One region of the Bradyrhizobium sp. AUGA SZCCT0222 genome, then DNA from elsewhere that is predicted to be linked to it. Evidence: riboswitches for the same ligand, from Rfam matches in the RefSeq annotation. Region 1 holds a riboswitch; the other holds the start of a gene.
The links. A riboswitch is a leader RNA that binds a small molecule or an ion and turns the genes downstream of it on or off. The one in region 1 is predicted to bind cobalamin.
Positions count from the first base shown of each region.

Region 1 (11,160 bases):
TCGAAGCCGACCGCGAACTGATATCCCAATAATTCGATGTCGTAACGCCGCTGCTCGGCCGCCGCGAGAAAACGCCCATAGGGCATGATCAGCGCGCCAGCGAAATAATTCGCAAGCCCGATCCGCGCCAGCCCGCGCGCCTCCTGGCTGGTAAAACCGGCACCATCGACCAGCGCGGTCAATTCGCGGTCGAACGACAGCATCGCGATCTGGGTTCCGATCTGGAAGGCGCGCTGTCCCGGCCGCAGACCGGGCGCGAGATAGAGCGTGCTGGTTCGCGAATCGAATTTCCGTTCATTGCCCGAAGGCAGATCGTCGATCGTCTCGAAAACCAGTTTTACGCCGAGGCTGTCGGCCAGATAAGCGGCCAGTGCGGTATCCATCTGCCCGATCGGAAAATCAATCGCCTGCGCGATGGCCTCGGCGGCTTCGTCGAGCTCGGCGATGTAGTTGTGCCGCAGATAGAAGAAATCGCGCACCTCCTCGAACGGTGTTGAAGGCAGCACCGGCACGTCCGACTGCCGGTCCTCGCCCAGCCGTGCCGCCAGCAGGCCGGCCTGCTCGATCGACTGGCGATATTTGCGATGGATCGTGACCAGCGCGCGCCCGACCGCCGGCATGTTCATCGCGAGTTCGCGAAGCTCGACCGCCGCGATGGTTTCGCCGAAGGCAGCGTCCGACAGCGCCTCGCGCAAATCCGCGATCAGCCGCGCCTCGTCGTCCTCGGAAAACACTTGCAGGTCGAGCCCGAACGCGCTGTTGAGCGCCAGCAGCACCTGCACGGTCAACGGCCGCTGGTTGTTCTCGAGCTGGTTGAGATAGCTCAGCGAGATGCCGAGCCGTTGCGCCAGCGCCGCCTGGGTCAGGCGCTGTTCTTCCCGCAGGCGCTTCAGCCGCAGCCCCATGAACGCTTTCTTCATTCGGCCCCTCGACTTTGCAAACTTTGCAAACGCGCGAAAAATCTTCGCAAGACTACACTTTTTCAGCCATTTCCTAGCTATCTCGCTTGTGGATATTGCGAACTTATAACGGAAATTCAAGCCGTGCAGCCGCCCACGTCCTTGTTGCCCGCAAATCCCAGAGGAAGCCTGTTCCGTGAAGCACCACAAAGTCCGCACCTACAAATCCGCCGAGCGCCTCGATCGCGCCGATCAACTGGCCTGGAAGATCGCTTCCGTCGCCGCGGACCCGGTCCGCATTGAGGACGAGGTGGCCGAGATGATCGGCAACCGCATCATCGACAATGCCGCGGTTGCCGCCGCGTCGATCGCCCGGCATCCGGTGGTCACCGCGCGGGCGCAGGCAGTGGCGCATCCAAAGCAAGCGGGCGCGACGATCTTCGGACTGCCGTCCAGCCAGCGCTATTCGCCGGAATGGGCGGCATGGGCCAACGGGGTCGCCGTGCGCGAACTCGATTTCCACGATACGTTTTTGGCCGCTGATTATTCGCACCCCGGCGACAACATTCCGCCGGTGCTGGCGGTGGCGCAGCATTGCGGATCGTCGGGCGAGGATCTCGTGCGCGCGCTCGCAGCCGCTTATGAAATCCAGGTCGGTCTGGTGAAAGGCATCTGCCTGCACGAGCACAAGATCGATCATATCGCCCATCTCGGTCCCTCGGCGGCGGCCGGTATCGGCGCGCTGCTCGGGTTACCCACTGAGACGATCTATCAGGCGGTGCAGCAGGCGCTTCACGTCACCACCACCACGCGGCAATCGCGCAAGGGCGAGATTTCGAGCTGGAAGGCCTATGCCCCGGCGTTCGCGGGCAAGATGGCGATCGAAGCCGTCGACCGCGTCATGCGCGGCGAAGGCGCGCCGTCACCGGCCTATGAGGGCGAAGACGGGTTGATCGCGTGGCTGCTCGGCGGACCCAAGGCGGAATACACCGTGCCGCTGCCGCAAAAAGGCGAACTCAAGCGCGCCATCCTCGATACCTACACCAAGGAACATTCGGCGGAATATCAGAGCCAGGCGCTGATCGACCTCGCCCGCCGGATGGGGCCTGACATCGGCAACCTCGCCGGAATCGAAAGCATCGTCATCCATACCAGCCATCACACCCATTACGTGATCGGCACCGGCGCCAACGATCCGCAGAAGATGGACCCGAAGGCCAGCCGCGAGACGCTCGATCATTCCATCATGTACATCTTCGCGGTCGCGCTCGAAGACGGCGGCTGGCATCACGAGAAATCCTATGCGCCTGAGCGCGCGGCGCGGCCGGAGACGATCGCGCTCTGGCGCAAGATCTCGACCGTCGAGGACCCCGAATGGACCCGGCGCTATCACAGCCATGACCCCAGGCAAAAAGCCTTTGGCGGCCGCGTCGTCGTCACGCTGAAGGGCGGATCGACCATCAGCGACGAGATCGCGGTCGCCGACGCCCATCCGCTCGGCGCCCGGCCCTTCAAGCGGCCGGACTACGTCCGGAAGTTCAGGACGCTGGCGGAAGGCGTGATTGCCGCACCGGAACAGGACCGCTTTATCGCCGCCGTTGAGCGGCTGCCAACGCTGCGCCCCGGCGAGCTATCGGAGCTGAATTTTGCGGTCGAGCCCTCGCGGCTGGGAGCAGCTCCCCAGCGCGGCATTTTCGATTGGCAGCCTGACACGCGAGCTTCTGTGCGACGCGCGGCGGCATCATAAGGGAGGACGCGATGACTGACGTAAAACCTGCGCCCAAGAAATCCGTCGCGCTCTCCGGCGTCGTCGCCGGCAACACCGCGCTGTGCAGCGTCGGCCGCAGCGGCAACGATCTGCATTACCGCGGCTACGACATTCTCGATGTCGCCGGTGTCTGCGAATTCGAGGAGATCGCGCATCTATTGGTGCATGGCAGCCTGCCGACCCGCAGCGAGCTTGCCAACTACAAGGCCAAGCTGAAATCGCTGCGCGGCCTGCCGCGCGCGGTACTGAACACGCTGGAACAATTGCCGGCGGCGGCGCATCCGATGGATGTGATGCGCTCCGGTGTCTCCGCGCTCGGCTGCGTGCTGCCCGAAGGCCATGACCACAATCCGCCTGGCGCCCGCGATATCGCCGACCGCCTGATGGCCTCGCTCGGATCGATGCTGCTCTACTGGCACCATTACGCCCATCATGGCCGCCGCATCGAGGTCGAAACCGACGACACTTCCATCGGTGCGCATTTCCTGCATTTGCTGCACGGCAAGCCGCCGTCCGCCTCGCACGAGCGCGCAATGCATACGTCGCTCAACCTCTATGCCGAGCACGAATTCAACGCCTCGACCTTCACCGCGCGCTCGATCGCCGGCACCGGCGCCGACATCTATTCGGCGATAACAGGCGCCATCGGCGCGCTACGCGGGCCGAAACATGGCGGCGCCAATGAGGTCGCGTTCGAGGTGCAGAAACGTTACGCCGATCCCGATGCGGCCGAGGCTGACATCCGCCGCCGGATCGCGGCCAGGGAAGTCGTGATCGGCTTCGGTCATCCCGTCTATACGATCGCCGATCCCCGCAACAAGGTGATCAAGCAGGTCGCCCGTCAGCTCAGCGCCGATGGCGGCAGTACGCGCATGTATGAGATCGCCGACCGCATCGAGGCTGTGATGTCCGAGACCAAGCGGATGTTTGCCAACCTCGACTGGTTCAGCGCGGTTTCCTATCATGCGATGGGCGTGCCGACGGCGATGTTCACGCCACTATTCGTGATTTCGCGCACCTCGGGCTGGGCGGCGCATGTGATCGAACAACGGATCGACAGCAAGATCATCCGTCCCGCAGCCAATTATGTCGGTCCTGACAACCGCGCCTTCGTCCCGCTGGAAGCGCGCGACCTGCCGCCTTCGTCCGTGCGCGCCGCATAAGGAGACATGAATGCCCTATCTCGTTTCATCTGATCTCCCGCATCAGACCGCAGGCCGCCGTTTTCGCGCGCTGCTGCAGCGCCCCGGCATTCTGAGGCTGCCGGGCACCCATAACGGCATGTCGGCGCTGCAGGCCAGGGCCGCAGGCTTTGAGGCCCTCTATCTGTCGGGCGCCGCGATGACGGCGTCGATGGGCTTGCCCGACCTTGGCATCATCACCGTCGACGAGGTTGCGTTCTTCATACGCCAGGTCGCCCGCGCAGCCGGCCTGCCGCTGCTGGTCGACGGCGATACCGGTTATGGCGAAGCGCTCAACGTCATGCACATGGTGCGCGTGTTCGAGGAGGCCGGCGCCGGTGCGGTTCACATCGAGGATCAATTGCTGCCCAAGAAATGCGGCCATCTCAACGACAAGAAGCTGGCCGATGCCCATGACATGGCCGCCAAGGTTGCCGCCGCCGCGAAGGCGCGCCGCGACCTCGTCGTGATCGCGCGCACGGATGCGGCTTCCAGCGAAGGTCTGGACGGTGCGGTTGCCCGCGCGAAATTGTACATGGAGGCCGGAGCCGACGCGATATTCCCCGAAGCGCTCAACACCGCCGAGATGTTTCGCGCTTTCGCCAAGCGTATGGCCGGCGTGCCGCTGCTTGCGAACATGACCGAGTTCGGCAAGACACCATTCTTCACCGCGTCCGAGTTCGAGCAGATGGGTTACGCGATGGTGATCTGGCCGGTATCCTCGTTGCGCGTCGCCAACAAGGTGCAGCAACAACTCTATGCCGCAATCGCGCGCGACGGCGGAACGCACAACATGATCGAGCGGATGCAGACCCGCGCGGAACTTTACGACACCATCAAACTGCACGATTACGAGGCGCTCGATCGCTCCATCGTCCAGACCATCCTCCCCGAGGGGATGCCGCAGCGCGAAATGATCCGTTGACTAGGATGCACACTTGTCGATAAACCGGAGCCGTCGTGGTTCTTCGGGATGGTTTTCCCGAAGCTAAGAGGGAAGCCGGTGTGAAGCCGGAGCTGCCCCCGCAACTGTAAGCGGCGAGCCGCTGTCCAACAAAGTCACTGAGACCCGCAAAGGTTTTGGGAAGACCGGACAGCAGCATTGACCCGCGAGCCAGGAGACCTGCCTCGACAACATACACGTCCTCGGGCGGGGTGTCCCGGTGGTGCGGTTGCGATTCCGCGCGCCCTACCGTCCGGAATCCAGACGTGTCACTTCGGCCTTTGCCCCCAACTTTTGGGGTTAAGCCATGTCTGTTTCCAATGCGACTGCTTCTATAAATTCTACCTCCTCACTTCCCGTCGCTTCGCTCGGCACGCCGCGCATCGGTCCGCGCCGCGAGCTGAAATTCGCGCTGGAGAGCTTCTGGTCGGGTACGACCGACGAGAAAGCCCTGCTCGAGACCGGCATCGGGCTGCGCGCGGCCAATTGGGCGCGCCAGAAGAAGCTTGGCGTCAGCATCATCCCGTCCAACGACTTCTCGTTCTACGACCAGATGCTCGACACCTGCGTGATGGTCGGCGCCATTCCGAAAAGCTACGGCTGGAACGGTGGACCTGTGCCGCTAGCCACCTACTTCGCGATGGCGCGCGGCGCCCAAGGCGCGGCGCATGATGCGGATTGCGGCCACGCCCACCACGACGCGGCCCACGGCGTACCGGCGCTGGAAATGACAAAATGGTTCGACACCAATTACCACTACATGGTGCCTGAACTGGAGAAGGATCAGGTATTCACGTCAGCTTCGCGCAAGCCGATCGAGGAATATCTGGAAGCCAAGGCGCTCGGCTATCAGACCCGCCCGGTGCTGGTCGGCCCCGTGACCTTCCTGAAGCTCGCCAAATGCAAGGATACAGGGTTCAACACGCTGTCGCTGCTCGACCGGTTGCTGCCGGTCTACATCGAAACCTTGCGCGAACTCGTCAAGGCCGGCGCGGAATGGGTGCAGATCGACGAGCCGTGTCTCGTGCTCGATCTCGACATCATCGCGCAGCAGGCGCTGCATTATGCCTATGCGGAAATCGCCAAGGCGGTGCCTGAGCTCAAGATCATGCTGGCCACGTACTTTGGCGGGCTCGGCGCCAACCGCGACACCACGATGGCCCTGCCTGTCGCTGGCCTGCATCTCGACCTCGTGCGCGCGCCCGAGCAACTCGACGATCTCGCCGGTTTTCCAAAGGACCGCGTGCTGTCGCTCGGCATCATCGACGGCCGCAATATCTGGCGCGCCGATCTGAGCCGGCTGCTCGACCGGCTGGAATCTGTGGTCACCAGGCTCGGCGGCGACCGCGTGCAGCTCGCGCCATCATGCTCGCTGCTGCACGTCCCGATCGACCTCGCGCTGGAAACCAGCCTCGACCCTGACGTGAAGAGCTGGCTGGCGTTTTCGGTGCAGAAGATCGAGGAACTGGCGGCGCTCGGAACGGCATTGGCGCGCGGCCGCGTCCACGCCGACGCCATCCTGAAGGCCTCCGATGAAGCCGCAGCCGCGCGCAAAGCTTCGCCGCGGATCCATGATGCCAGGGTGGCGGCGCGTGCCGCCGGCATCGATAGCGCGATGCGCCGCCGCCTCAGCGCGTTTACCGACCGCGCCGGCGTGCAGCACAGCCGCTTCAACCTGCCGGCCTTCCCGACCACGACCATCGGCTCGTTCCCTCAGACCGCGGATGTCCGAAACGCCCGCGCCGCGCACGCCAAGGGCGCGCTGACCGACGACGCCTATAAACTCTATCTGCAGAACCAGACCGCCCGCGCGGTGCGCTGGCAGGAGAATATCGGGCTTGATGTGCTTGTTCATGGTGAGTTCGAGCGCAACGACATGGTGCAGTATTTCGGCGAGCAGCTCGAAGGTTTCGCCTTCACCGGGTATGGCTGGGTGCAGTCCTACGGATCGCGCTACGTCCGCCCGCCGGTGCTGTTCGGCGACGTGTCGCGCCCGAAACCGATGACGGTCGAGTGGTGGCGGTATGCGCAGTCGCTGACCAAGCGGCCGATGAAGGCGATGCTGACGGGGCCGGTGACGATTCTGAACTGGTCGTTCGTCCGCGACGATATTCCGCGCAGCGAAGCCTGCCGCCAGATCGCGCTGGCGATCCGTGACGAGGTCGCCGACCTCGAAGCCGCCGGTGCCGGGATGATCCAGATCGACGAAGCGGCGCTGCGGGAGGGCCTGCCGCTGCGCCGGTCGGAGTGGAAGACCTATCTCGACTGGGCCGTGGACGCCTTCCGCATCTGTTCGTCGGGCGTGCGCGACGACACCCAGATCCACACCCACATGTGCTACTCGGAGTTCAACGACATCATCGATGCGATCGGCGCGATGGATGCCGACGTGATCTCGATCGAGACCTCGCGCTCGAAGATGGAACTGCTCGACGCTTTCAGGAACTACCGCTATCCGAACGAAATCGGCCCCGGCGTCTACGACATCCATTCGCCGCGGGTGCCTGAAACCGCTGAGATGACTGACCTGCTCAAGCTGGCGCGGCTGCGGCTCTCCGACGCCCAGCTCTGGATCAATCCCGATTGCGGATTGAAAACCCGGAAATGGGAAGAGGTGCGGCCCGCTCTGGTCAACATGGTCGCCGCCGCGCGCGAATTGCGGGCGCTCGCTTAAACGCCCACCCCGTCTCTCATCCCGGCACCATTGAAAGGATACGCCATGCGCTTCTGGATCGAATGCACGAGGTGCGAGACGGGACAGGCCACCCACATCAATATCGCGCTGGTCGGCAGCATGTGGCGCGACGGCGAGCGCACCGTGCTCGCCTTCGTCGGCGGCGACGGCCAGCGCATCGAGGTCACCGAGACGCCGGAACAGATCATGGCGCTGCATCTCGGACCGCTGGCAAAGGTGTAACGACGCGATGACGGTGAGGCCTGATAATGCCTGGTCGGAAGGTTCTGTCGATCTTCGCAAGGTTGGCGCTAATCCGGATCACTGGTATCCGGTCGCATGGTCGCACGAGGTGAAGTCCGGCCAGACTTTCGCGGCGCGGTTTGCGGGCGAACCGATCGTGCTGGTGCGCCCGAGGGAGGGCGCGATCTTCGCGCTTGAAGATCGCTGCGCGCACCGCCAGGTGCCGCTGTCGAAGGGAACGGTCGATGGCTGCACCCTACGCTGCGTCTATCACGGCTGGCGCTACGACGCGTCGGGCGACTGCGTCGACGTCCCCTATCTCGGCAAGGGCAAGAGGCCGAACGGCGTCCGCCGTTATCCCTGCTTCGAACGCGACGGGTTGATCTTCGTATGGCCCGGCACAGGGCCTGCCGCCGCCCCCTTGCCGCAGATCGGCGCAGCCGCTGATAACGCCTACAAGACACGGCGGTTCGGCAAGCTCGTCGCCTGCCACTACACTTTCATGCATGAGAATTTGATGGACATGAACCATCAGTTCCTGCACCGGCGCACCACCGGAAAAGTCGTGCCGCGCTATCTCGGCAGCCGCGCCGGCGAACGCTGGATGGAAGTCGATTACAGTTTTGCCCGGCCTGGCGAGAACCCGCCCCTTGGCGAGGCCGTCATCGTCGGCGGCCTGCGCGGCCGTGCCGGCACGGCGCGCGACCTGATGACGGTGCGCACCGAATATCCCTACCAGACCCTGCAGATGTGGACGAAGGGCGACGCACCGGTTCTCAGCGTATGGCTCGGCTACACGCCCATCGATGCCGCGCAGCGCCGTAACCGGACCTTCGTGGTGCTGTCGGTGCGCAAGCCCAGAATTCCCGGCATCCTCGATCTCGGCTGGCCGGTGCTGGCCTGGTTCACCAACCGGGTCTTTTCGGAGGATTGCGACATCGTCGAAATGGAACAGGCCGCCCATGACGCGCAAGGCGCCGACTGGAACAGGGAAGTATTTCCGCCGATCCACGCGCTGCGAAAACTGTTGCGGGAGTGCGGGGAGCCGACCCGGTAGTCATTCCGGGACGACGCGAAGCGTCGAACCTCAGATGTGCAATTGCACATCGGGGAAACTCGAGATTCCGGGTTCGCGCGAGGACGCGCGCCCCGGAATGACGGAGTGTCAAGTCCCCGTCGGCAGCTTACCAAGCCGCTCCCACGTCTTGCCGTTGATCCTCATGGCGCCGGACCAGGACGCCACCATAAAAAAACGCGGCGTCACCGCCGCGTTTTCTATTCCAGGTGCAAACCCACTTAGGCCTGCGGTTGCGGCTCCAGGCCGGGATCCGGATCGGGGCGCGGGCGCGACTTGCCGGCGGGCGGCACAGCGGACGCGCGCGGCGTGGTCGGCTCAAGCACTGACTCGCGGTTCGGCTTCTTGCCGTTGAGCAGGTCGATGATCTCATCGCCGGAAAGCGTCTCGAACTCGAGCAGGCCCTTGGCAAGCGCTTCGAGGTCGGCGCGCTTTTCGGTGAGGATGCGCGTCGCTTCGTTGTAGCCGTCTTCGACGAAACGTCGGATCTCGGTATCGATCTTCTGAACCGTTGCCTCCGATGCGTTCTGGGTGCGCGACACCGACATGCCGAGGAAAACCTCGTCCTGATTCTCGCCATAGGACACGGTGCCGAGCGCCTCGGACAGGCCCCAGCGCGTCACCATCATGCGCGCCAGGCGCGTGGCCTGCTCGATGTCGGATGACGCACCCGAGGTGACTTTTTCGCGGCCGAAGATCAGCTCTTCGGCAACCCGGCCGCCCATCATGATCGCGAGCCGCGACGTCATCTGCTCGAGCGACATCGACAGCTTGTCACGCTCGGGCAGCTGCATCACCATGCCGAGCGCACGGCCGCGCGGGATGATCGTGGCCTTGTGGATCGGATCGGTGGCGACGACGTTGAGGCCGACGATGGCGTGACCGCCTTCGTGATAGGCCGTCAGCAATTTCTCTTCCTCGGTCATGACGAGCGACTTGCGCTCGGCGCCCATCATCACCTTGTCTTTTGCTTCCTCGAACTCGGCCTGGGTCACCATGCGCTTGTTGCGGCGGGCGGCGGTCAAGGCGGCTTCGTTGACGAGGTTCATCAGGTCGGCGCCGGAGAAGCCCGGCGTGCCGCGCGCGATGGTCTTGAGGTTGATATCCGGCGCCAGCGGCACCTTGCGGACGTGGACCTTGAGGATCTGCTCGCGGCCGACGACATCCGGGTTCGGCACCACGACCTGGCGGTCGAAACGGCCCGGGCGCAGCAGCGCGGGATCGAGCACGTCGGGACGGTTGGTCGCCGCGATCAGGATCACGCCTTCATTGGCCTCGAAGCCGTCCATCTCGACCAGCAACTGGTTGAGGGTCTGTTCGCGCTCGTCATTACCGCCGCCGAGACCGGCACCACGATGGCGGCCGACCGCGTCGATTTCGTCGATGAAGATGATGCAGGGCGCGTTCTTCTTGGCCTGTTCGAACATGTCGCGGACGCGGCTGGCGCCGACGCCGACGAACATTTCAACGAAGTCGGAGCCCGAGATCGTGAAGAATGGCACGTTGGCTTCGCCCGCGACCGCACGCGCGATCAGCGTCTTGCCGGTGCCGGGAGGGCCGACCAGGAGCACGCCGCGCGGAATCCGTCCGCCGAGGCGCTGGAATTTGCCGGGGTCGCGCAGGAATTCGACGATTTCCTGCAAATCCTGCTTGGCTTCGTCGACGCCCGCGACGTCCTCGAAGGTGACCCGGCCATGCGCCTCGGTCAGCATCTTGGCGCGCGACTTGCCGAAGCCCATCGCCTTGCCGGCGCCGCCCTGCATCTGGCGCGACAGGAATATCCACACGCCGATCAGCGCGATAAAGGGCAGCCAGGAGACCAGCAGCGACACGAACCACGGCACGTTGTCGCCGGGCGGCTTCGCGCTGACGTTCACCTTGGCATCAACCAGGCGCTTGACCAGCGACGGATCGTTCGGCGAGTAGGTCTGGAAGCTGGAGCCGTTGGTGAAGGTGCCGTGGATTTCCGGCCCCTGGATCACGACGTCGCGGACGGTGTTCTTTTCGACCTCGCTTACGAACTGCGAAAACGTGATGTCCTGCGAGGACGCGCGCTGACCCGGATTCTGGAAAAGCGTGAACAGTGCCAACAGCAACAAAACAATGATGACCCAGAGGGCGAAATTGCGCAGATTGGCGTTCATCGATCTTCCTTCGTGGCCGCGCGGATCGCGGCCTTATGTCCTTGGGCAGTAAACCTTGGGTCGTCAGGTGAGAAACCCCCGGAGCACTGCTTACAATCTAGGTGGCGCCTGGGTCGATGCCAAGGGAACCACGCAGGACTATTTAACGCATCCTAGCGCGATTCCCGGTCAAATAATGGCGTAAGAATCAGCGTTTTTCGGGGGTGGTTAAGACTCCCCGCCGGTTTATGACG
Region 1 covers NZ_JAFCLX010000040.1:43,263-54,422, forward strand. Annotated here, with positions in the region: gene JQ629_RS27830 (short-chain fatty acyl-CoA regulator family protein) at 1-920, opposite strand, end outside; gene JQ629_RS27835 (MmgE/PrpD family protein) at 1,096-2,646, shown strand; gene prpC (bifunctional 2-methylcitrate synthase/citrate synthase) at 2,658-3,830, shown strand; gene prpB (methylisocitrate lyase) at 3,841-4,773, shown strand; cobalamin riboswitch at 4,793-4,993, shown strand; gene metE (5-methyltetrahydropteroyltriglutamate--homocysteine S-methyltransferase) at 5,099-7,465, shown strand; gene JQ629_RS27855 (hypothetical protein) at 7,511-7,708, shown strand; gene JQ629_RS27860 (aromatic ring-hydroxylating oxygenase subunit alpha) at 7,716-8,765, shown strand; gene ftsH (ATP-dependent zinc metalloprotease FtsH) at 9,005-10,927, opposite strand.

Region 2 (11,160 bases), on a different contig from region 1:
AGGTGTAGCTCAGGTTCATGCCGAGCATGATCAGCGCGAGACCACCGACACAAAGGCCGATCAGCAACACCTTGCGGGCGCCGATATGGTCAGCGAGATAACCGATCGGCGCCTGGGTCAGGCCGGATACGAGCCCGAACACGGTCAGGGCGAAGCCGAGCTCGATATAGCCGACGCCGAGCTGCGCCTTCAGATAAGGAAACAGCATCGGCAACACGAAGATATGGAAATGGCTGACCCAATGGGCCACCGAAATCCCCGCCAGCGTGCGCAGAGAACTGTCCGCTTTCACGTGTTGCGGTGCGGTCAGAACATCGACCATATCAGCGTCAAACCCCGTCTCGATCTACGGCCCGGCAAAGGCTGGCTTCTAAAATGTCCGCCGAAAATAGTGGTTAGCGGTTATTTGTCCATGAATACCGCTGCATGGCTGCCCCGGCGCAGGGAGCGGAAGGGGCCAAATGCGTCAATAAGTTCAGGGACAAAGTCGGCTGGCGCGGCAATGATCCGGCATGATCGATCCGGCGAAGCCGCTCCGGGTGCTGGTGTCAGAAGGTTCCAGTACCTCAGCCCGCGAGGCCATCACGATACTGGGCCTGTCGGGCCATCATGTCGAGGTTTGCGATCCCTCCGCCCATTGCCTGGCGCGGTTCTCACGCTTCGTCCGCAAATTTCACCGCTGCCCGGGCCTGCGCACGGACCCCGCCGGATTTCTGGCGTTTGTCGAACAATTGCTGGCGCGCGAACGTTTCGATGTGCTGCTGCCGACGCATGAGCAGGGTTTTCTGTTTGCGCGGATGCGCGCGCGATTGGAAGGCCGTACCGGTGTTGCGCTGCCTTCATTCGAGAGCTATCGCACCGCGCACAGCAAGGCCGGATTCAGCCGGCTGCTCGATCAGTGGAAGCTGCCGCAGCCGCCGACGCGGATCGTGAAATCTGCACGCGCGCTGCGCGACGCCATCGGTTTTCCAGCCGTGGTCAAGACCTCGATCGGCACCGCAAGCCGCGGCGTCTGGTTCGTGCGCAATACGGATGATCTGGAAATAGCACTGTGTGATCTCGACGCCGGCGATGCGTTCGCGGGCGAGGTGCTGGCGCAGGACCTCATCACGGGCACCACCGAGAAGGCGCAGTCGGTGTTTTGCCGGGGACGGCTGGTCGGCTTTCATGCCTATCGGCAAGTCGCTGCCGGCGTCGGTGGCGGCGAGTCGATCAAGCAAAGCGTGGGCCGGCCGATAGTGCGCGCCTATCTCGAGACGATCGGCGGGCAACTCGGCTGGCATGGTGCGTTGTCGGTCGATTTTATCATGCCCGACGATGGTACGGCGCCGCTCCTGATCGATTGCAACCCGCGGCTGGTCGAGCCGGTCAACGCCTACCGCGCCGGTATCGACCTCGTTGGGTTGCTGCTGCGTGTCTCGCAAGGCGAGACGCCGGAGCCGTTGCCGGAGAGCCGCGAGGGCGTGCTCACGCATCTCGCGATGCAGGCGCTGCTCGGTTGCGCATCGCGCGGCGGCACGCGGGGCGATATTATCCGGGAATGCGGCCGGGTGTTTACCGCCAGCGGACCCTATGCCGGCAGCCACGAAGAACTCACGCCGGTGCGGCTGGACTGGTTCAGCGCGGTGCCGCTGGCGATCACCGCAGCATTTCTGCTGGCCTCGCCGTCGTCGGCGATCAAACTGGCGCGCGGCGGTTTTGGCGCGCATCTGCTCGATGTCGGGAGTATCCGGAAGATCGAGAGCGAGGGATTCTCACGTCGTCCCGGCGAAGGCCGGGACCCATAGCGGCCGATGCTTGTTGTTGAAAGGTCTCTACCCGCTTGCCGTTTCACAACGGCCGCGGCGTATGTTTCCCGGCCTTCGCCGGGACGACGACAAGCATTTGCGACTGAGGCCTACAACGGCTCGTCGTCAGTGCCGTGGCGGTCGTGCTTGGGCGTGGCGATGTCGCCATCCTCGTAATCGTCGTCCTCGACAGGCGGGCTTTTCGGCTTCACGGGCTTGTCGTTGTCCTGCCTGGGAGGCTCGCTCTTTTTGCCGTTTCCGCCCATATCGCGCCTTTTTGCCGGCTCAACCGGCTTTATCCGGACGAATTGACGCATTCACCGTAATACGACCGACTTTGCGCATTATACTAGCGGCAGCAACACGAATTTTCCTTGCCCTTTTTGCCGATATTGCTTCAAACGGGGCAATCACACGGAGCCAAAATGAAGAAGCCTCGCATCGAGACCGAAGAACAGCAGCCGCGCAAGATCATTCGCGCCGACAAGGCGCCGACCAATGGATATTCGCTTGTCGTGGATGGTCACTTCAAATCGCACCACGACACGGTCGAAGCCGCCGAAGAGGCGGGCACGGCGCTCAAGAACAAATTCCAGATGCTGCAAGTGCAGGTCTATGACGCCGAGACCAAGACGCGCTCGATGATCCATTGGCCACCGGCGTAACGCTGCAAGACCGAATTTTTAAACTGAACTTCAAGACTGGACTTCAAGGCTGAGCTCAAGGAGCTCAGCTCAGGGTCTTCGATCTCAAGTCCGTCGTCCGCCGCTTTGCTGGCTCGCCAGCCAATCGCCCAATGCCGGGGTCGGGCGCTTCTCGCCCGGCTTCTTCGATTTGGCCGCTGCCTTCTTTGCCTTGACGGGAGCCGGAGGTGCGGCGGCCTCGCGGGCAAGCCGCAACGCCTTCAGCTTCGCCATATTGTCGAGCATGGCCCTCGAGGCCGCATCGCGGTCGGCCTTGCCGGACCGCGCGTCCTGGGCTGCGCGGGTGGTTTTATCCAGACGCGCCTGGGCGCGGTCGCGATCATCTTTGCTCATTTTACGTCAGCCTTCTTCGCCACTTTGGCTTTCGCTTTGGGCTTGGCCTTCGGTTCGGGCGGATTGGCAAGGTCTTCAGCTTCCTTGGCCAGCCGCAGCGCGCGCAGCTTTTCAGTCCGCTTGCGAATCGCAATGTCGGAGGCCGCGATCTCGGCCATCGCCTTGATGCCCTCGACCTCCTGGGTACGCTTGCGGTGCAGCCGAATCTCTTTCATTTCGGCCGGACTCTTCGGTTCGTCGTTCATCATATACCTCTGGAACCGCGACGCATGCCGTCGGGCGGTGTTTCGGCGGTAATACCATGGATTGCGCCGCTGAGGGGGCGAATTTGGGTCGAAAACGCCCCCGTTATCGCGTTGATTCAGCCCTCATGGTGAAGAGCGGCGAGGTCATCGCCGTCTTCAGGACCGCTCTGGTCGAAAGTGGCCAGCCAGGCTGCCAATGTCGTTGACGCCTGACCTTCGGCTTTGACCTGGCGCAGCGCGATGCGGATGCCGGCGCGGCCGTGACGGTCACCGGCGATCGCCACCGGCGGTTCCCCCGCCAGCACCGCATCGACGACGCGCTGCTTGATCGCCAGCGTTTCGGGATCGCCGCACGCCGCCAGGATACGTTGAAAACGCTGGTGATGTGCCCGGTCGAACGGCCGGGCTTCGCCCATTCCGTCACGCAACGGATGCGGCGGATAGATGTGCGCGCAGGGGATCCAGCCTTCGGGAACCGGCTCGGTGGCTGCATGGGTCCGGCCGCTTTTCAGCAGTCTTGGCAGCACATGCGTGTGGGGCCCTTCCGGGCTCTTGCCCGAGGGCGGCGGGATCGGCTGATAGACCTCGATGCGGCCGAGCCGGCTGATGAAGACGCGATGGGGGTTCGCGCCAAGGATCATCCCCATCGCGGGATTGTCGTGTTCGAAGACGGCGCGGCCGCAGAGTTCGCGCAGCCGCGCGGCGAGATAGGGGTCGCCGACGCGCACGCAGAAATCCGCCTGCAGCGCACCGAGGCCGAGATCGAACAGGAAGGACTCTCGGTCCTCCGGCCGCAGCGCCTCGTGATCGGCGCCGATTTCCGTCAGCGCGTTGCGGCCGTTCATCGCACAATCGCCTGACGGCAGGCACAGCGCGATCCGATGGCTCCAGCCTGATTTGGTGATGCTCTCGGAGGCGAACGGCCGGCTGTTGCCGCCCGGTTTCAGCGCCATGCCGCCGCGCGGCGTCACGGCTGCAACGGCCTCGATCGATTGCGTCAGCCGCACCGGCTCGTCGCGGTCGCGTGCGAATTCGGCGATGGCGCCGAACGTGCCGAGGCTCCATTGCGTGTCGGGATCGGCGATTTCCCGCTGCAACAGATCGGTCGCCGCGACGGCGGAAACATCATGCATCAACCAGCATTCCCTTAACCCTCGGGGCCAAAGAGAATACTGGCTTGTCAGGTCAGGACAAGCCGGTCCGGAGCGGGCCCCGGACCGGCGTCCGGGCTCAGAACGTCGCGCCGGCCTTCACCATGTAGGTCCGGCCCGGCAGCGGATAGGCGCTGAAGCGGCCGTCGGTGAACGAGCTTGCGATCGCATAGTCGTAGTATAGCGCGTTGAGCACGTTGTTGACGCTTACCGACCAGAAGAAGTGCTGATAGGCCCCGCTCAGCTTGAAGTCGATGGTTGCATCGGCCGGGATGCGGCGCTGGGTATTTTTCTGGTCGTTGTCCATGTAGCGCTCGCTCCAGCCGCGCACCGTGGCGTCCGCAACCAGATAGTTCTGCCAGATATTCCAAGTCACGCCGCCACTGGCGGTGTAGCGGGACACCAGCGGAACGTCATTGCCGGCGAACTGCCCTTCACGGAACACCGCCCGGGTGTAGGCCACGCCGCCCCGCAGCAGCACGCTGTCGCTGATGCGAAGCGAGGCGCTGGTTTCCGAGCCGTAACGGCGGGTCGGATCGAGGTTGACGTTGTAGAACAGCGCGGGGACGAAATGGATCTCGTTCTCGAGGTCCATGTTGTAGATGCTCGATTGCATCTGGAATCCGCCCGACTTGATGCGGAAGCCGCCTTCGACGTCGTGCGAGGTCTGGGTTTTCAGCTGGAAGGTGCCGGGAATTGGGGTGAAGAAGACAGGATCGAAGGAGGGTCCGGAGGACAATCTCTCGTCGACATTCGGCGTGCGGAACGCGCGGGCGGCCCGGCCGAATACCGAGACGATATTGTTGAAGCGATGTTCGAGGCCGACATGCAGCGCGTATTGGCCTTCCCGGCTGTCGAGAGGCAGGTTTTGCGCCGCGCAGGTAAAGAAAAAGGCGCAATTCGGATCGTTGTTGACGATGTCCCTGGCTTTCAACGTGGTTTGTTGCACGCGGGCCCCGTACGAGAAATCGGTGGTCGGCAACAGCCCGATGGTTTGCTGGAAGTAGCCGGCCAAGGTTTGTTGCTGCAAATCATAGGTATGGATCGGCGGCAAGCCCCGGTCCGTCGGACGTTCCTGGTGGAAGGTCGCGTCGTAATAATCGATGCCGGTCAAAATCTGTGAGGGCATCCCGAACAGCACATGCTTGATGCTCAATCGCGGCGTGATCGACCAGGTCTGCAGGTGGGCGTCGACGTAGCTGTTACCGAAGGGATTGAAGAAGGCGGCCTGCTGCTTCTTGTCTCTCACGCCGCCGTCGACGATCAGATCGACGCCGTTCATCAGCGTCTTGGTGAACCCTGCGGTGGCGTTGGCGCCCTGCTGGTTGCCGTAGTCAAACGGCGTGGCGGCGCCGCGCCGGTTGGTGGCGAGTTCATCGAGGCCAATCGAGGGATCGACGAGACGGCCGCCCGGGAAACCCAGCTTCTGGTCGTCGCCGGACAGGGTCAGGAACGCTGTAAGGCCGGGCGTGGTGTAATTGAGGTTGCCGACCCCGTTGCGCTGGTCGAGCGCGTTGTTGACGCGGTAGCCGTCGGACTTGATGGCGTTGCCGTAGAACGACGTCGACCACGGACCGAAATTGGTCGCGGCCGAGACCGAGGCCATGCGCTGGTTGAAGGACCCGACGCCGGCTTCGCCGCGGATCGCGACCGGCGGACCGCCGACGCCGTTTTTAAGCACGATGTTGATGACGCCGCCGACCGCATTGTCGCCGTACAGCACCGCGCCGCTGTTGCCGCGGGTGATTTCAATGCGCTCGATCGAATCGCGCGGGATGGTGGAAAAATCGACACCGGCCATGTCGACGTCATTGAGCCTGCGGCCGTTGATGAGCACGAGGGTGTTGGAGGTCGCAAACGCGCCGAATCCGCGCAGATCGACGCTGGTCTTCGCGCCGTTGACGCCGCCATACAGGCTGGTGAGCTGCACGCCCGGTGTTTGCGCGATGATTTCCTGCAAGGTCTGCGCGGGTGAATGCGCGATTTCTTCAGCCGTGATGACGGTCGCCGATGTGCCGACGATGCCGGCGAATTGCCGGACGGGCGCTCCGCCGCCGCCCGGGCCATCGCCTTGCGACGCGACGTTCGAGCCGGTCCCCGGCGCAGGGTTCCGATTGCTTGACGGTCTCGGATTCGGCGCGACGACGCGGCGTGTGCCCGAGCCCTGATCTGAAGCAGGCTTGGCGCGGGTCCGGTTCTGGTCGCCGGGCGGGTTGACCTCGATCGCCGGCAATTGATCGGCGGCCGCGGCGGTCTGCTGGGCCTGCGCGCCGGAAATGCCGAGCGCCATGATCGGTGCCAGAAAGCTGGACGCCAGCAAAAGACGGCGGCACCGCTTGGCGGCAGTGGTGGTGGAAGACATGGTTCAGGCCTCGGTATGACGTCAGTGGCACGTCACAGCGAACCAAGTCCCACCATCGTGCTGTAAGCAGCTCTGGTGAAACTAATGCCTGTACTCCCCGACCGACATCTTCGCGTGTGACCACGGCTGACGGCAGGTCTCCTGGCTTGCGGGTCGTTACCTTTCGTCGCCTTCCCAGGACCGAGAATCCCAGTGGCGTAGGACGAAAGATTCACCGCTTACAGTTGCGGGGGCAGCCGCGGAATTGGGGGACTGTCCCCGCACCGCATTCCCTTTTGATCCCCAAAACGGGAACCGTCGAAAATTATGGTAGAAGTTTGTCAAAGATAGAGTCAATCCCATCAGGCCTCGCCTGCGATCCTCACTGGACGAGTGCGTCTTTTATGTCGCATGAGCAGTACCGTTCGAACGCGTAGTGCGGTACGGGCTGACCGTTCGGGGACGATCGATGAGTGTTGAGACCATCATTGCTGCAAACGAGGAGGCCGCACGGCGCCGGATTGGCGTGACGGCCGCGCTTGCCGGCCTCGTCGGGCTGTTGGTGCTGATCTCGCTCGGCATCGGGCCGGTGCGGCTGTCGCCGCTGGCGGTGATGGAAGCTCTCCTCGGCGGCGGCAGCGATGTGTCGCAGGTGATCGTGCGGGAAATCCGCCTGCCGCGGACCATCCTGGCGCTGGCGATCGGCGCCATCCTGGGCATGTCAGGCGCGTCGCTGCAGGGCCTGCTGCGCAATCCGCTGGCCTCGCCCTCGCTGTTCGGCGCGCCGCAATCGGCCGCCTTCGGCGCGGTGCTGGTGATCGCGCTGGGCTGGGCAGATGTGCGCTCCTATGCGCTGCCTGTGGTGGCGATCGTGGCCGCGTTCGGATCGGTGTTCGTGCTGCTGACGATCGCCGGCCGCAATGCCGGGCTGCTGATCCTGATCCTGGCGGGCCTTGCGATTTCGAGTCTGGCGGGCGCCGCCACCGCGCTCGTGATGAACCTCTCCAGCAATCCCTTCGTGGTGCTGGAGATCGCGTTCTGGCTGCTCGGATCGCTGGAGGATCGCAGTTTTCAGCACGTGATGCTGGCGCTGCCGTTCATCGTTGCCGGTGGCATCATCCTGTTCAGCCAGCGCCATTCCTTTCGCGCGCTCAGCCTCGGTGAGGAAACCGCGCAGAGCCTCGGCGTCGATGTCGGGCGCCTGCGGCTGATCGTGATCACCGGCGTAGCGCTTGGGGTCGGCGGCGCGGTTGCGGTCACCGGCACCATCGGCTTCATCGGCCTCGTCGCGCCGCATCTGATGCGGCCCTTGATCGGCCACGATCCGGCGCGGCTGCTGGTGCCGAGTGCGCTGGCAGGCTCGGCGCTGCTGCTCGCCGCCGACATCGCGGTGCGGATCATTCCCTCGACCAGCGACATCAAGGTCGGCGTGCTGACCTCGATCATTGGCGTGCCGTTCTTCCTCTATCTGATCGCGCGCGAACGCCGCGCGCTCGGGGGAGGTGTCGCATGAGCGAAGCAACGCTTCTCACGGCGCAGGGCGTGAACGTGACATTGGCCGGCCGCCATGTGCTCAGCGATGTCTCGCTGTCGCTGACCGCGGGTCATCTGGTCGCCTTGGTCGGGCCGAACGGCGCCGGCAAAACCACGCTGCTGCGGGCGCTGTCGGGGCTGCTGCTGTCCTCAGGCAGTGTCCATATCGGCGGCGATGCGCTGGCCGATCTGTCGCTGCGTGAACGCGCAAAACGCTTTGCCTATCTGCCGCAGGGCCACATCGTGCACTGGCCACTGCCGGCGCGCGACATCGTGGCGCTCGGCCGCTATCCACACGGCGCGACCGATCCGGCGCGGCTGTCGCCAAGGGATGCCGAAGCGGTACTGCGCGCGATGCAGGCGGTCGATGTGGTGGAGTTCAGCGAACGCCGCGTCACCGAACTGTCCGGCGGTGAGCGCAGCCGCGTCGCGCTGGCGCGCGTGCTGGCGGTCGAAGCGCCGGTGATATTGGCCGACGAGCCGACCGCCTCGCTCGATCCGCGCCACCAGATCGACGTGATGAAGAATCTGCGCGCCACCGCCGACAAGGGCGTGCTGGTCATCGTGGTGACGCACGACCTCGGCCTGGCCGCACGATTCGCCGATCATGTGCTGGTTCTGAAGGAGGGCCGGCTGGTGTCGCAGGGCGCACCGGTGGAAGCGCTGTCGGAGCAGGTGATAGCCGACGTGTTCCGGATCAGCGCCTACCGCGCCGAATACCAGCGCGAGGCCGTGATCGTGCCGTGGGCGGATCTGTGATGCGCGGCCGGCTTGGCGTGCTGCTGGCGGTTGCCGCGCTGGCGATGCCGGGCGGGGCGGCGCTGGCCGCCAAGCTGCCGCGCATCGTGTCGATGAACGTCTGTAGCGATCAATTGCTGCTGTCGCTGGCCGATCCCGAACAGATCCTGGGGCTTTCGCGTTATTCGCGCGATGCCTGGGTGGCCGGTGACGTCGCCCGCTATCCAAAACTGTCGGGCGGCGCGGAAGACGTGATGGTGCTGAAGCCCGACATCGTCGTCGCCAATCTGTACGACAAGCGTTCGACGCGGGAATTGCTCAAAGCGCATGGGCTGCGTCTCGCCGAACTCCCGGTGCCGCGAACGCTGCCCGAGGTGAAGGACCAGATTCGCGAGTTCGGTGACATCGTCGGCCACCCCGATCGCGCGGCGGCGCAGATCGCGTTGCTCGATGCGGCGTTGGCGCGGGCGCGCCAGGCTGTCGCCGCAAAACACTATCGGGTGCTGCCGCTGTCGCGGCGCGGCTGGGTGGCCGGCAGCGACAGCTTTGTCGGCTCGCTGCTGGCGGAGACCGGGCTGTTCAACACGGCCGGCGATCTCGGCTTCAACTTTGGCGGCTTCGCCTCGCTCGAGGCGATCGTGAGCCAGAAACCGGATTTGCTGCTGGTGTCGCAGGCCGGCGATTTCGCGCGCGACGACGGCCAGGCTTTTCTGTTGCATCCGGCGCTCGCGCGGTTCTATCCGCCGGAAAAACGTATCGTGATTCCGGAACGGCTGACCGAATGCGGCGGCGTGATGCTGGCGGAAGCGCTGGACGTGTTGACGGCGGAATTGAAGCGGGTGGGACGGTGAAGTACTTCCGTCGTCCCTGCGAACGCAGGGACCCATAACCACAGGTCGCTGTAACCTAAGCAAGGCGTCGGCCACTGCCTTCCATCATCGGTGCCGCGGCGTATGGGTCCCTGCGTTCGCAGGGACGACAGCAACGCTTACCCCATCACCACAGGGCCGCCGGCTTTCTTCCAGGCGTCGATGCCGCCTTCAATATGGGCGGTGTTGGCAAGGCCGGCGTTCTTGGCGGCGGTCACCGCCATCGCCGAGCGTTCGCCGAACGCGCAGAAGAACACCACGCGGCGGCCGGTCGCGGCCGCGACTTCGCGCAGCATGCCGCCCGGCGCCAAGCTTTCGGCGATGCCGGGGTAGGGCGCATGCAGCGCGCCCGACAGCGTGCCGTGCTTGGCGCGCTCGCTGGCTTCGCGCAGATCGACCAGCAGGATGTCGGGCTTGCCGATACTGTCGATCGCGGCGCGCGCCGACAGTGCGAGGCCCTGTTTGGCGAGATCGTCCTGGTGCAGGCCGACATGCATGTTGGCCGGCAGCACCACGTCCATCAGTTTTGGATTCGGCAGATTGAGATTGTTCATCAACTCGACATACTCGTCGATGCCGCGGACCTGCAGGCGCGGATTGTAGCGCTTCTCCTCGCCGATGGTCGAAACCGTGTCGCCCTTATAGTCATGGGCGGGGAATACCATGGTCTCATCCGGCAGCTTCAGCAGCCGGTTGAAGATCGAATCATACTGCGCCCGCGCGCTGCCGTTTTGGAAATCGGTGCGGCCGGTGCCGCGGATCAAGAGCGTGTCGCCGGTGAAGACGCGGTCGCCCATCAAATAGCTGTAGGAATCATCGGTGTGGCCGGGCGTGTACAGGGCATCCAGGCTCAAACCTTCGATCATCACCTTGTCGCCGTCGGAGACGCGCATCGACACCACGTCGGCCTTGCTCTGTTCGCCCATGATGGTGATGCACTGGGTGCGATCGCGCAGTTCGCCGAGGCCCGTGACGTGGTCGGCGTGCAAATGGGTGTCGACCGCCTTGACCAGCCGCAGATCGAGTTCGCGCAGCAGCTGGCAATAACGGTCGGCCTTTTCCAGCACGGGATCGAGGATCAACGCCTCGCCGCCGGCGCGGCTGGCCAGCAGGTAACTGTAGGTGCCCGAAACGCTGTCGAAGAGCTGACGAAAAATCATGGTCGCTGCCGCGTTCGCTATTGGAGTCTCGCGGAGGATATTATTCTATTTTGGCCGCCTCCTCAAACGGCTTTCGTCTCTGTGCGCGGCTTTTTCGAGGTAGTCTTGCTTCCTCAGGGCCGGCCACAGCTCTCCAGTCATTGCCTGCGACAAACGCAAAGCGTTTGCGCAACGTAGCGCAAGCGACGAAGCAATCCATCTATCCCCGCGCGGAGAGGTGGATTGCTTCGCTCCGCTCGCAATGACGGTGGAAACAGTCACGGCCTGACCAGCGTATATCCATTCTCGGTCAGGAACAG
Region 2 covers NZ_JAFCLX010000004.1:98,342-109,501, reverse strand. Annotated here, with positions in the region: gene JQ629_RS04795 (MFS transporter) at 1-322, opposite strand, end outside; gene JQ629_RS04790 (ATP-grasp domain-containing protein) at 513-1,787, shown strand; gene JQ629_RS04785 (hypothetical protein) at 1,898-2,053, opposite strand; gene JQ629_RS04780 (hypothetical protein) at 2,213-2,452, shown strand; gene JQ629_RS04775 (hypothetical protein) at 2,537-2,824, opposite strand; gene JQ629_RS04770 (transcriptional regulator) at 2,821-3,069, opposite strand; gene JQ629_RS04765 (DUF6925 family protein) at 3,186-4,202, opposite strand; gene JQ629_RS04760 (TonB-dependent receptor) at 4,300-6,582, opposite strand; cobalamin riboswitch at 6,697-6,896, opposite strand; gene JQ629_RS04755 (FecCD family ABC transporter permease) at 7,031-8,074, shown strand; gene JQ629_RS04750 (ABC transporter ATP-binding protein) at 8,071-8,853, shown strand; gene JQ629_RS04745 (ABC transporter substrate-binding protein) at 8,853-9,683, shown strand; gene JQ629_RS04740 (MBL fold metallo-hydrolase) at 9,821-10,861, opposite strand; gene JQ629_RS04735 (DsrE family protein) at 11,119-11,160, opposite strand, start outside.
Region 2: it holds a riboswitch for cobalamin, as region 1 does, so the genes downstream of both, JQ629_RS04760 (TonB-dependent receptor) here and metE (5-methyltetrahydropteroyltriglutamate--homocysteine S-methyltransferase) in region 1, are expected to answer to the same signal.